4 regions of the Sporosarcina sp. P7 genome follow, and region 1 is predicted to be linked to each of the others. Evidence: riboswitches for the same ligand, from Rfam matches in the RefSeq annotation. Region 1 holds a riboswitch; each other region holds the start of a gene.
What was found. A riboswitch is a leader RNA that binds a small molecule or an ion and turns the genes downstream of it on or off. The one in region 1 is predicted to bind S-adenosylmethionine.
Positions count from the first base shown of each region.

Region 2: another riboswitch for S-adenosylmethionine. It lies ahead of metA (homoserine O-acetyltransferase MetA); the one in region 1 lies ahead of CSV60_RS07865 (methionine ABC transporter ATP-binding protein).
Region 3: another riboswitch for S-adenosylmethionine. It lies ahead of metK (methionine adenosyltransferase); the one in region 1 lies ahead of CSV60_RS07865 (methionine ABC transporter ATP-binding protein).
Region 4: another riboswitch for S-adenosylmethionine. It lies ahead of CSV60_RS01560 (bifunctional homocysteine S-methyltransferase/methylenetetrahydrofolate reductase); the one in region 1 lies ahead of CSV60_RS07865 (methionine ABC transporter ATP-binding protein).

Region 1 covers NZ_PDZF01000006.1:103,819-106,022, forward strand. The annotation lists gene CSV60_RS07860 (methionine ABC transporter permease) at 1-319, opposite strand, end outside; gene CSV60_RS07865 (methionine ABC transporter ATP-binding protein) at 312-1,325, opposite strand; SAM riboswitch class I at 1,441-1,552, opposite strand; gene CSV60_RS07870 (pyridoxal phosphate-dependent aminotransferase) at 1,782-2,204, shown strand, end outside.
Region 2 covers NZ_PDZF01000008.1:67,856-70,059, forward strand. The annotation lists gene CSV60_RS09440 (thioredoxin family protein) at 108-410, shown strand; gene CSV60_RS09445 (AbrB/MazE/SpoVT family DNA-binding domain-containing protein) at 534-803, opposite strand; SAM riboswitch class I at 954-1,060, shown strand; gene metA (homoserine O-acetyltransferase MetA) at 1,154-2,062, shown strand; gene CSV60_RS09455 (YetF domain-containing protein) at 2,129-2,204, shown strand, end outside.
Region 3 covers NZ_PDZF01000008.1:2,892-5,095, forward strand. The annotation lists gene pckA (phosphoenolpyruvate carboxykinase (ATP)) at 1-580, opposite strand, end outside; SAM riboswitch class I at 758-877, shown strand; gene metK (methionine adenosyltransferase) at 1,054-2,204, shown strand, end outside.
Region 4 covers NZ_PDZF01000001.1:279,437-281,640, reverse strand. The annotation lists gene CSV60_RS01560 (bifunctional homocysteine S-methyltransferase/methylenetetrahydrofolate reductase) at 1-961, opposite strand, end outside; SAM riboswitch class I at 1,046-1,157, opposite strand; gene CSV60_RS01555 (hypothetical protein) at 1,322-1,519, shown strand; gene CSV60_RS01550 (biotin transporter BioY) at 1,649-2,204, shown strand, end outside.

The DNA.
Region 1 (2,204 bases):
GAATGGCTGCAACGGAAAGCGACACACTTGCAGCTGCTGGTCCAATCGTACTTCCGACAATCAGTTTCGTCAAAGGTATTAGAGCCACAAGTAGTATGATAAATGGGATAGAGCGAATGATGTTGACGAGAAACCCAATAACCGAATTAATTGCACGGTTCTCTAAAAATAATCCTCTATCCGTTGTAAATAACAGAACGCCAAGCGGCAATCCAATAATCAGCGCAATCGTAAGTGAGATGCCGATCATGTACAATGTTTCACCAAATGCTTTTGTAATATCCGGCATGAGTTCCATGATGTGAGATAGATCAAACATGTTGTCGGATCACCTCCACTTGTGCGTTTTGTTTCAGTATGTATGCAATCGCTTGCTCTACTTCTTCACGCTCACCTTGTAATTCCATCAAGAAAATCCCAAGTGCTCGTTCTTGAATATATTCAATCGAACCATGCAGGAAGTTTCCTTTGACCTTATATCTCTGCATCGTATCGGAAATTACACCTTCCATCGCTACTTCACCTTTAAATGTGATTTTTATCAATGTACCGACCAAATTGGACATGACGGCTTCAGGAATGTCGTAAGACACCACACTGCTAATAAACTCCTTCGTTAATGGTTGAACTGGATGAGAAAAGATGTCATATACTGGCCCTTCTTCGATCACTTTTCCGTCTTGCATAATCGCCATGCGATCACAAATCTCTTTTACCACATTCATCTCGTGCGTAATTAAAACAATCGTGATATTCAATTCTTGATTAATCTTTTTCAACAATCGCAAAATGGACATAGTCGTGTTAGGGTCCAGTGCAGATGTCGCTTCATCACAAAGCAAAACGGATGGATTATTGGCTAGCGCTCTCGCAATACCGACGCGTTGTTTCTGTCCCCCACTTAGCTGGGCAGGATATACATTGCGTTTATCCGACAGACCCACCATTTCGAGAAGTTCCATTACCCGTGTCTCTATTTTATCTGAAGGCATTTTCGCTGCCTGTAAAGCGAATGCGATATTTTCGAAAATAGTCTTTTGACTAATTAAATAAAAGTGCTGAAAAATCATTCCGATCTTCAAGCGTGCCTGTCGAAGCTCAATCCCTGAAAGTTTCGTTAAGTTTACACCATCTATTAAAATAGTGCCGCTCGTTGGCCTTTCCAACAAATTCAAACAACGTATAAGTGAACTTTTCCCGGCCCCTGAATAACCGACAATGCCAAATATTTCTCCTGTCTCGATGTCTAGTGATACGTCATCTACACCTTTTACCACTTTTTCTTTTGTCTGATATTCCTTAGACAAATGTTGAATTTGGATCATAGTCTCACTTCTTTCTACATTCAAGTAAATAATCATAAACAGTTGGCTAGAAAATTTCTTTCTAAATAAAAAAATCTTTCATTTTTCTAAATGAAAGAGGGACTGAAATATTCTCAGCTTATCTCTCAGATGGAAAACCATACTGTAGGATTTGGCACCTTCCTTGGATTATTCAAGGGGTTGCTGGACATCATCGGGCCATTTCCCTCCGTCGCTCTTGATAAGAGATTGCTATTAAATTATATGCATAAAACATATACTAATCTGAATTAATACAACTGTCAAGGAGAATAACGCCAATTTATCGGAATATCCGACTTATTCTATCAGCTTTAATCTCTATCGACTAATTTTCGCAATGTTCTAGAATCGAATCACAATCCTTCTATTGAAAAATCTTGTATGATCTATGTATACTTAACGCACATACCCTATCAAAGAAAGAAGGAATAGACTATGGCATTATCCAACCGATTACAACAACTCCCTCCGCATTTCTTTACATTATTATTAAATAAAATAGAAAAGGCTATGGATGAAGGCAGAGATGTGATTAACCTAGGACGTGGAAATCCTGATCAGCCAACACCTCCTCATATTATTAAAGCATTGCAAGAAGCCGTTGAAGATCCAGCTACACACGGTTACTCTCCATTTCGGGGGACACTTGCTTTAAAACAAGCAGTTGCTGAATATTATCAGCGTGAATACAATGTCACGATTGATCCCGAAACAGAAGTAGCGGTACTTGGCGGTACAAAAATAGGTGTCGTGGAGCTACCTCTTGCTATTATGAATGAAGGTGACTTATTATTGCTGCCAGACCCGGGTTACCCTGATTACTTATCCGGCGTCAGCTTAGCAGGTATTCGATATGAT
Region 2 (2,204 bases), on a different contig from region 1:
TGAATTTAACCAAGTGAAAGGAAATAGCATAAGTCGTCTGAAAGGAAGAAATGCAGGTATAAGTGTTATAGTGTGCGTATACTATTCATTTAGAGGAGTGTTGGAAATTGAAAAAGTTAGAATCTCTTGAGCAATTTGAGCAACTTAAACAAGAGGAAAAGGTGATTTTCTTATTCACTGCAGATTGCAGAGTAATTGAACCATTCTTGCCGACATTGGAAACAGAATTTGCAGAGTATGAATTTGTTACAATTGATCGTGATGAATTTATAGATTTATGCAGTCAGTTGGATATATTCGGTATTCCTAGCTTCGTAGCATTCAGCAAAGGAACGGAGACAGGTCGTTTTGTCAGTAAGAATCGTAAAACTAAGGAAGAGATCGAAGAGTTTATTAATAGCTTAACGTAATGAAATGGTTGCCAGCGGGAAGATATGTGGCAATTAAACAAAAGGACTGAAGACAACTGCAGAAGTTGTTTTCGGTCCTTTTTATATAAGAAAATTAGCTACAAGAAGCTTTTATGTCGTGTATTACGTGAAATCTTTTAGTTGTTCCATAAGGATTTTAGCGCCTTGTGGACTGATATATATTCCGTTTGACAATAGTTTGTTTTCATCCATCACATCACCCGTGATAAAACATGCCCTGTTGATCTGATATTTTCTCAAAATGATTCTATCGTATTCTACGAAAATTTCAATCGGGTCGCCCTTATCGATCGACAAAGAATTTCGAAGTTCTTTTGGAATAACAATTCTACCGAGATGATCCACTTTACGAACAATACCTAAAGACTTCATAAGCTCCTCCTCGAAGAAAAGTAGTGGGTAATTTCTATTATACACCAAAACATATCATCTACAATTTACAAAACTTAAATGCGCAGAACAATTTGATAATTCTGCTATACAATTAATTTATTAATGCTATAATAGTCAGTAATTAAATATTTCTTATCAAGAGAAGCTGAGGGATTTGGCCTGATGAAGCTTCAGCAACCTCTGTACATACAGGAAGGTGCTACCTCCAACAAGATTGTTGTCTTGAGAGATAAGAACGGTGAACGGTCAACCCTCCTTTTCTTATCTAAGAGAAATGAGGGTTTTTTTGTATAGAAATTGTAATAAATGAAAGTCAAGGGGGAAATAGAATGCCGATTAATATACCAAAACATTTACCTGCAGTAGAATTATTGAAAGAAGAAAAAATCTTTATAATGGATGAAGAACGTGCGACAACACAGGATATCCGCCCAATCAATATTTTAATTTTGAACTTGATGCCTGAAAAAGAGAAGACGGAGTTACAATTGCTCCGATTACTTGGTAATACACCTTTACAAGTGAATGTCACATTTCTTAATACAGCTAGCTATGTTTCGAAAAACGTCAGTCAGAATCATTTAGAAACGTTCTATACCACTTTTGAACATGTGAAAAATCGCCGTTTTGATGGCATGATTATCACGGGTGCTCCAATCGAACTTCTACAATTTGAAGATGTAGTCTATTGGAGGGAGTTGGAAGAAATCATGGAATGGACAAAAACGAATGTTACATCTGTCCTCCATATTTGCTGGGGTGCTCAAGCGGCTCTTTATCATCACTACGGAATTGAAAAGTTCGAGTTGCCAAAGAAATGTTTTGGAGTATTCTCACATGATATTACCGATCCGACAGTAAACTTGGCACGTGGATTCAATGATGTATATGTAGCGCCACACTCACGCCATACCGGAGTTTCATTAGAAGAGATAAAGAATCATCCCGATTTGACTCTACTTTCTGCTTCTGAAGAGGCTGGTGCATTCATTGTGATCTCAAATGATGCAAAACATATTATGGTAACTGGACATTTAGAGTATGATGCACACACATTAGGAGATGAATATGCCCGCGATTTAGAAAAAGGTGCGGACATTGATATGCCTGTAAATTATTATCCGAACGATGATCCATCCAAAGAACCTATAAATACTTGGCGTTCCCACACGCATTTATTATTCTCCAATTGGCTCAATTACTATGTCTACCAGAAAACTCCTTATAACTGGAATTAAAGTAATTAGTGTATAAACTTCTATAGTTTGCACATACTCCGACTACTGGAGGTGTATGCAGTGAACATAGATGAATTTTGGCAATTATCCTTTTGGGAAATGACTATGCGAACGGTGATCTCATTTGTTGTGCTGTTGATTT
Region 3 (2,204 bases), on a different contig from region 1:
CAGCGTACTCTGTTCCACCAATTAAGACAATTCGCTTTTCAAGCGATAAAATGATGAACGTTTCAGAGTTTGTGCCATCCACTTTTGGATCCGCTTTAAATGAAGGGGCTGCCAAAATGGTGAATTGCGATTCATGTGCTTTCAATTCTTCTTCAGTTGGACGGATGAATAGTTGGTGAACAAACTGATTTTGCCAAGCTAATTCATTAATAACCTGGATAGACAATTGGGAGTCTTTATCTGCTCCTGCAAATCCTTTAAAAACAAACAATTCGTCTTTTTTCTTCAAATGTTCGATGACTTTTGTGTATAATGAATCAAAGATCTCCTCTGAAATCGGACTGTTTGTGCTACCCCAATCTACTTTATCCTTAGACACTGCATCTTCAACGATGAATTTGTCCTTAGGTGAGCGTCCTGTATATTTACCTGTACGAGCAGTGATCGCACCGTCAGCAGAAAGTTTAGCTTCGCCTCTTGCCACTGCTTTTTCCGTTAGTTCTGCCACAGACGCTTGGATCGTCACGTTGCTTCCACTAAGAAGACTTTTTAAACTATCATCAATTTTTGCAGATATCATGTTTACATACCGTCCTTTGCGTAGTCGATTTATTTTTATCTTACTGAGAATATCCTAATTCGTAAATAGTATAACACATTAAGAATATTAATCTATACTAATGGAAAACTCAAGTGATTTGGAAGAAATAATTTGACAAAATCCAAACTTTTTAATACGATGTGACATGAACGGATACTCTTATCCCGAGTTGGTGGAGGGTACAGGCCCTGTGAAACCCGGCAACCTGCAATAGACGTAAGTCTAACGCGAAGGTGCCAAACCTGAAGCAAGGTTTAATTCCTTGGACGATAAGAGTGAAAGGTGCTGCGCGTGAAATTTTGCCTTTTACTCATGGATTGAATATGAGTGGAGGGCTTTTTATATTGTCTAGCCCTGAATCCTTATGGTATATGCTTGACGTCTAGGCGTGGAACTTTACCAGGGACTTATGAGAGTACCGTATCATGATGCTTAATATAGGGGGAAATAACATGACAAACCGTCGACTGTTTACATCAGAATCAGTTACAGAAGGCCATCCTGACAAGATGTGCGACCAAATTTCAGATGCAATTTTAGATGCGATCCTAACGGAAGATCCAAATGCGCGTGTGGCATGTGAAACGAGTATAACGACTGGACTCGTATTAGTAATGGGAGAAATCACTACGACAACGTATGTGGATATTCCAAAAGTCGTTCGCGACACTGTTAAAGAAATTGGGTATGTTCGTGCGAAATACGGCTTCGATTACGAAACGTCCGCTGTACTTACTTCCATTGATGAGCAATCACCCGAAATCGCTGCAAGTGTCAATGTGGCACTCGAAGCACGTGAAGGCTCTATGTCTGATGAAGAATTAGAGGCAATCGGTGCAGGAGACCAAGGCCTGATGTTTGGATATGCATGTAATGAAACGCCAGAATTAATGCCTCTGCCAATCAGCCTGTCTCATAAATTGGCACAACGCCTGGCACAAGCTCGTAAAGAAGAACTTATTTCCTATTTACGTCCTGACGGTAAAACACAAGTAACGGTAGAATATGACCAAGATAATAATCCTGTGCGAATTGACACAATCGTTATTTCCACACAACATCACCCTGAAGCAACACTCGAGCAAATCGAGCAGGATATAAAGAATGTTGTTATTGATGCAGTCGTTCCAAAGAACTTATTGGACGAGCATACTAAATACTTCATTAATCCTACTGGCAGCTTTGTCGTTGGTGGCCCTCAAGGAGACTCTGGATTGACTGGACGTAAAATCATCGTTGATACGTATGGTGGATATGCCCGTCATGGTGGCGGGGCATTCTCGGGGAAAGATGCTACGAAAGTGGACCGTTCGGCTTCTTACGCAGCGCGTTATGTGGCAAAGAACATCGTTGCAGCTGGACTGGCTGAGCACTGTGAAGTTCAGTTGGCGTATGCTATTGGAGTAGCTAGCCCGGTTTCTATCTCGATCAATACATTTGATACCGGTATACTATCGGAGACTCAATTAGTAGAGTTCGTACGTGAATTATTTGACCTTCGACCGGCAGGAATTATTAAAATGCTTGACCTACGTCGTCCAATCTACAAACAAACGGCAGCATACGGTCACTTTGGCCGCACTGATATCGAATTGCCATGGGA
Region 4 (2,204 bases), on a different contig from region 1:
TACGCTCTGTTTTCGCTTTTTCGTGAAGAGGTTGATGTTTTGCCGGATCCGCTTCATGAATCACGATAGGTTTCGCCGGTTGTACGACCTTTTCCGTGATAGGTGTCAGTCGCGCTAACTGTGTTTTCGCCGCTTTAATATGCTTAGGTGTTGTCCCGCAACATCCTCCAATCAATCGAACGCCTTGATCACGAAGTAATACAGCAGCGCGTCCAAAGTATTCTGCCTCTGATTCATAAACAATACGTCCATCTTCTACATCTAATAGACTGGCGTTTGGATATGCGGATAAAAATGCTTTCTCTGGTAATGTCACATTATCGAATGCTTGAATCGTGTGGTAAGGACCTAATCGACAGTTAACGCCTACGATATCTGCCCCAAGAGACTCGAGCTGATGAAGTGCATCGTTTAATGAAAGTCCGTTCTGTAATACACCGGGATCATGCATAGAAACTTGTGCAATCAATGGAACATCCGTAATTTTCTTTAATGTTGTAACTACCGATGATAACTCTTCAAAGTCATAATACGTCTCCAATAGGAGACCATCAGGATCACCTGTTAATAATGCATTGGCTTGTTCAAGTACGACTTTTTCAATTTCATCTAATGTCGCATCGCTTTTACGTATACCTCGCAAGCCACCTATTGTTCCAAGTACAAATTGCCCCCCAGGCGCCGCTGCGCGTTTGGCAATTTGAATGGCTGCTTTATTGAAATCCGTGACATGACTTTCTAAGCCGTAGCGAGCTAATTTGATTGCGTTCGCACTGTAAGTGTTAGTCTGGATTATATCTGCACCAGCTGAGATGTAGTCTTGGTGAATTTGCTCTATAATTTCAGGCTTTTCTATATTTAGTTCTTCATAACAGTAATCAATTCCGTAAGAATATAAAATCGTCCCCATTGCACCATCTGCCGTTAGGACATTTGTTTGTAGTTTCTCGAGCAATGACATAAATCCATCTCCCCTTTAGCCTTTTTTAATCAAAAAAAGCCTTCAAGTATATTAGAAGGCTTTGTAATCCCAATGACTAGTTCCCTCTCATCTTTTCAGAGTGTCAATTTGACAGACTGCTGGAAGTAGCACCTTGCCTAAATGGCTGGTTGCTGAAGCGTCGACGGGCCAGTCCCTCGGCTTCTCTTGATAAGATATGTTTCTTATTCAATTATTTAGATTATTCTAACCACATCATAGCGGCTTTGTTGGATATCGTCAAGTGAACGTTTGGTGAAGTTCAAAGCGCGGAGTTAGTGCATAGAGAAATTGCGGTATATATGCTAAAATTAATGAATTAACTCGAAAAGGTGAGAAATTATGCGATTCTTTAAATACTCATTTCCAATCGCTGTTCTTGTAGGTACACTTGCTTGGATTATGATAGGTAACAGTTACGAAGAAGTTGCTTATGATATGCGTGTGTACATTACAATTGGGGCTGCTATATTCAGTGGTTTAATCTCAAGTGTTTTGTTTCGCAAAGAAAAGGAAGAACAGATTGATGAGAAGAAGTAGGCTGTCAGCGGTATGCTGCAGTCTTTTTTTGTCTACTTTTATGAGTTAACCAAAAAATAAAATGTGTTGACACGAAATAGGTTAACCGATATTATTTATGGGGTAACCAGTTTAGAAAGAGGTGTCGTAATGGCAATAGCAACAGAGAGACGACCGGTAAGTAGATTCAGCGCACTAACTATTGTATATAGCGGGATGTTTGCTGCGTTAATGATGATTGGAGCGAATATTACATCCTTCGTGCCGTTTTTAGTAGTTGGTGGAGTACCCATCACATTACAAACTTTTTTCGCTATCTTATCAGGGCTATTACTTGGTAGTCGTCTAGGTGCGTTATCGATGACCGTCTATATGTTAATAGGACTAGCAGGGGCACCGGTCTTCGCTAAATTTTCAGGAGGCTTCGGTCAGATCTTAAGTCCAACGTTTGGTTTTATACTCACATTTATTCTGATTGCTTATGTAGCTGGAAAGATTGTTGAGCGAAAGCATACTTTGTCTGCTTTTATTATCGCAGCATTTGTCGCTACAGCAGTCAACTATATACTAGGTACAACTTGGATGTATTTTGCGTACAAGATGTGGGCTGCTGCACCCGACGTGTTTACCTACAAGATTGCTTGGCTGTGGATGATGCCGCCACTACCGAAAGATTTAATTCTAGCTGTACTGTCAGGCATATTCG